2 regions of the Kitasatospora sp. NPDC001095 genome follow, and region 2 is predicted to be linked to the other one. Evidence: riboswitches for the same ligand, from Rfam matches in the RefSeq annotation. Region 2 holds a riboswitch; the other holds the start of a gene.
The links. A riboswitch is a leader RNA that binds a small molecule or an ion and turns the genes downstream of it on or off. The one in region 2 is predicted to bind glycine.

Region 1 (2,386 bases), on a different contig from region 2:
GGTGCTGGGGGTTGCTCATGGCGTCATTCTCCAGGATGGGAAGCGGGCACGACGAAGCGGGCCGCCGCGCGGACGGCTGCGACGTGCGTGTATGGGAAAAACGGGGGCGGGACGAAGGCTCAGCGGGCGCGCTTGTAGAACGGCAGCGCCACGACCTGGACGGGCTCGTGCTTGCCGCGGACGTCCACCGCGACGGTGGTGCCGGGCTCCGCGTGGGCGGCGTCGACGTAGGCCATCGCGATCGGCCGGCCGAGCGTCGGGGACGGCGCGCCGGAGGTGATCCGGCCGATCGGCTCGCCCTCGGTGGAGACCACGGTGTACTCGGCGCGCGGCACCCGCTTGCCCTCGGAGACCAGGCCGACCAGCTTCTTCGGCGGGTTGGTCTCGGCCGCGGCGGCGGCCTGCTCCAGCGCCTTGCGGCCGATGAAGGCGCCCTCGTTGGTGGTCTTGTCGAAGCGGACGACCCGGCCCAGGCCGGCGTCGAACGGGGTCAGGTCGGTGGACAGCTCGTGCCCGTACAGCGGCATGCCGGCCTCCAGGCGCAGCGTGTCGCGGCAGGACAGGCCGCACGGGATCAGGCCGTGGCCCTCGCCGGCGGCGGTCAGCGCCTGCCAGACGGGCTCGGCGTCGACCGGGTGGCAGAAGATCTCGAAGCCGTCCTCGCCGGTGTAGCCGGTGCGGGCGAGCAGCACGTCGCGGCCGGCCACCTGGGCCGGGAGGATCGCGTAGTACTTCAGGCCGGGCAGGTCGGCGTCGGTGGTCTTCGCCAGGATGCCGGTGGCCTCCGGGCCCTGGACGGCGATCAGAGCGTAGGTGTCGCGGTCGTCGGTGACGACGGCGTCGAAGCCCTTGGCGCGGGCGATCAGCTCGTCGAGGACCAGCTGGGCGTTCGAGGCGTTGGCGACGACCAGGAAGGCGTCCTCGCGCAGGCGGTAGACGATCAGGTCGTCCAGGATGCCGCCGTCCTCGGCGCAGATCATGGTGTAGCGGGCGCGCAGCACGCCGAGCGCGGAGACGAAGCCGACCAGCGCGTGGTCCAGCATCTCGCCGGCCTGCGGGCCGGTGACGGTGATCTCGCCCATGTGCGAGAGGTCGAACAGGCCGGCCTTGGTGCGGACGGCGAGGTGCTCCTCGCGCTCGCTGCCATAGCGCAGCGGCATGTCCCAGCCGGCGAAGTCGGTCATGGTCGCGCCGAGGGCGCGGTGCAGCGCGTCGAGCGCGGTCAGGCGGAGGGACGACATGGCCAGGAACTCCTCGGTCGGGGCACTCAGGGGTGCACGCACCGGATCGGACCCGCTCGGGGGCCGACCCTGCGCGCGGGCATGCGGCGGCGTGGGTCTCCCCATCTGTCGTCGAACCTGAGAGCTTCACCGCCCCGCCGCCCGCAGCCGTTTCCAGCTTGGGGGACAGCATGGCGGCTTGCACCGTGGGTGGGCGTACGACAGGGCCGTGCGCCGCTTTCCAGATGTGCCTAACCCGTGCGGTAGGGGTGCCTGAGAGATTCCGGGGAGGACTTGCTCCTTCGGCGCCGGCTGTGCCTGAGCGGCACTCCGGGCTCTCCCGCGCGGGTTCGAGCGGCCGGTGTGGAGTTGTAGGGGCCCGCGGCGCATGCCGTCGGACGGGCACATCATGGCACGTCCCGGGCGACGAGGGGAGGGGGGACCCGGTCACACCGCGCGGTATCCGGACACGGGCCCCGGACGGCACCCGGACGCGAGGCCGGGCCGGGCCCCGGACGGCACCCGAACACGAGCCCTAAAGAGGAAGGCCCCGGGGCCCTAGACTGCTGCGCGTCGGCGCAGCAGTGGGCGGCCGACCGGCAGAGGGCGGAATCGGCGGCGCATGGGGTACCCGGTGGAGCAGCAGCAGGGGTGGGGCGGACCGGAGGAGGCGCCGGCGGGCGGCTCCTGGCCGGCCAACGAGCTGGAGCAGGTGCTGACCGCGGCCCTGGGGGACCCGGGCGCGACGCCGCGGGTGATCGAGGTGCTGGCGCGCAGCCAGGTGTGGGTGCCGCTGCCGGCCGGGGCCGACCCGCAGGGGCAGTCGCTGGACCTGCCGACCATCGAGCTGGGCGGCGACCCGTACGTGCCGGTGTTCTCCTCGCAGGAGGTGTTCCTCCAGCAGGCGCCGGGGATGGCCTTCGCGATCGCACCGGTGTGGGAGTTCGCCCGCGGGCTGCCGCTGGGCCTGGGCATCGCGGTGAACCCGGAGGCGGCGGTGGGCATCCCGGTGCCGCCGCAGGGGGTCGCCGAGCTGCGCCGCGGTCCGCGCGCGGACCGCTGGGAGGGCGCCGGCGACGCGTCGGAGCCGACCGGCGGGCGGGTGGCGCTGCGCGAGCCGGTGCCGGGCGAGGACCCGGAGCACTTCCTGGCCGCCTGCCGGAGCG
Region 2 (2,386 bases):
CGTCTCGGCGCCCTCGGCGACCTCGCCGGCGGGAACGCCGAACGCGGCCCAGACGCCGGCCAGGTGCTCGCGGGTGGTGGTCTCGTCGGTGGAGACGGAGATCCGGTCCTCGCCGTCCTGGTACACGTTGATGCCGTTGGCGCGGGCGGCGGCGGCGATCTCGGCGGCGCGGCCCGGGACGACGGCGGTGACGGTGTCGAAGAACTCGCCGTGCAGCAGCTCGACGCCGCCGGCCCGCAGGCCCTCGGCGAGGGCGGCGGCGTAGCGGTGGGTGCGGCGGGCGATGTCGGCCAGGCCGTCCGGGCCGTGGTAGACGGCGTACATCGAGGCCATCACGGCGAGCAGCACCTGGGCGGTGCAGATGTTGCTGGTGGCCTTCTCGCGGCGGATGTGCTGCTCGCGGGTCTGCAGCGCCAGGCGGTAGGCGCGGTTGCCGTCGGCGTCGACGGAGACGCCGACCAGGCGGCCGGGCAGCGAGCGGGCGTACTCGGTACGCACCGACAGGTAGCCGGCGTGCGGGCCGCCGAAGCCCATCGGCACGCCGAAGCGCTGCGTGGTGCCGCAGGCGATGTCGGCGCCCAGCGAGCCCGGGGACTTGAGCAGGGTCAGCGCCAGCAGGTCGGCGGCGACGGCGACGATCGCGCCCAGGCCGTGCGCCTGCTCGATCACCGGGGCGAGGTCGCGGACCACACCGGTGGCACCCGGGTACTGGAGCAGCACGCCGAAGACGCCGCGCTCGGCGATCTCGGCGGGGATGCCCTCGGACAGGTCGGCGACGACGACCTCGACACCGGTCGGCACGGCGCGGGTGTTGATCACCGCGAGGGTCTGCGGCAGGGTCTCGGCGTCGACCAGGAAGACACCGCCCTTGACCTTGGTGACGCGGCGGGCGAGCGCCATCGCCTCGGCGGCCGCGGTGCCCTCGTCCAGCAGCGAGGCGCCGGAGGTCGACAGGCCGGTCAGGTCGGAGACCAGGGTCTGGAAGTTGAGCAGCGCCTCCAGGCGGCCCTGCGAGATCTCCGGCTGGTACGGGGTGTAGGCGGTGTACCAGGCCGGGTTCTCCATGACGTTGCGCAGGATCACCGGCGGGGTGAAGGTGCCGTAGTAGCCCAGGCCGATCATCGGCTGGAGCACCTGGTTGCGGCCGGCCAGCTCGCGCAGCTCGGCGAGGACCTGGGCCTCGGTCCGGCCCGCGGGCAGGTCCAGGGCGGTGATGGAACGGATCGCCTCGGGCACCGCGGTGGCGGCGAGCTCGTCCAGCGAGCCGTAGCCGACGGACGCCAGCATCTTCTCCTGCGCGGCGGCGTCGGGGCCGATGTGGCGGTTCTCGAAGGGACTGGCCAGCTCAAGCTCGGTGAGGGTCGAGGCGCCGGTGGGGCGTCCCGCGTTCGGCTGGGCGTTCATGGTGGTCGAGGCCTCCTGGTCACGGACCGGCGGGGGTACGCACGCCGGCCGGCCTCGCCGCTGCGGGCGGCGGACAAGCCTGGGCGGGCGGACCCGACAGGCCTCCCCCTCTGTCATCGGGACCTGAGAGCTTCACCCGCACGGGGCGCTGTGGGCGCTCCGCCGGCTTGCACCGTCGGTGAGGGTGGTGATCGCCGGCTTCCGTGCCGACGCTCCTGCCCTGCTTTCCAGAGTGACCTACCCCACACGGTACGGATGCCTGAGAGATTCCGGGGAGGAGTTGCTCCTTCGGCGCCCCGACCAGCGGTTTTCGTTGTCGGAGACTCTCCCGAGCGGGCTCTGCGGTCGCCGCCCAGGGTACCAGCGGGAGGCCGCCCGATCACGGGTGCGTCGGGTCACTCGAGGTCTACGCGCGTCCCCCGGACGGTCGATCGCGCGCCCCCGTCCGGCGCACCCCGCTCGCGCCCGTCCGATTCATGGCATTTGGTGTGAAGTGGCGGACGTGACAGGTGCTCCGGCCGCCCTGCTGCGGGAGTTCCGCAGGCCCACCGCGCGGGAGGAAAGAAGTGCAGACCGACATCGACCCCCGGGACCTCATCGGTCACAAGGCCGTCGACCGCAACGGAGACAAGATCGGCACGGTCGACGAGGTCTACCTGGACGACGCCACCGGCCGGCCCGAGTGGGCCGCGGTCCGGACCGGCATCTTCGGCCGGGACGCCTTCGTCCCGCTGACCACCAGCGAGTTCGCGGGCGACGAACTGCGGGTGCCGTACGACAAGTCGCTGGTGAAGGAGTCACCGGACTTCGGCGTCGGCCAGCACCTGTCCCCCGCCCAGGAGCTGCAGCTCTACCGCTACTACGGGCTCGACACCCCGATGGACAGCCGTCCGAACGGCGAGAACGGGAACCGGACCAAGCAGCCCGACCTCGACTTCGGCACCACGGCGGCCACTGCCGCCGCCACGACGACCGCCGCGGC

Region 1: another riboswitch for glycine. It lies ahead of gcvT (glycine cleavage system aminomethyltransferase GcvT); the one in region 2 lies ahead of gcvP (aminomethyl-transferring glycine dehydrogenase).

Annotation. Positions count from the first base shown of each region.
Region 1 is NZ_JBSFKQ010000035.1:62,475-64,860, forward strand. It holds gene gcvH (glycine cleavage system protein GcvH) at 1-19, opposite strand, end outside; gene gcvT (glycine cleavage system aminomethyltransferase GcvT) at 120-1,241, opposite strand; glycine riboswitch at 1,472-1,573, opposite strand; gene ACWDBB_RS25145 (enhanced serine sensitivity protein SseB C-terminal domain-containing protein) at 1,843-2,386, shown strand, end outside.
Region 2 is NZ_JBSFKQ010000048.1:44,548-46,933, forward strand. It holds gene gcvP (aminomethyl-transferring glycine dehydrogenase) at 1-1,404, opposite strand, end outside; glycine riboswitch at 1,508-1,640, opposite strand; glycine riboswitch at 1,642-1,745, opposite strand; gene ACWDBB_RS29270 (PRC and DUF2382 domain-containing protein) at 1,971-2,386, shown strand, end outside.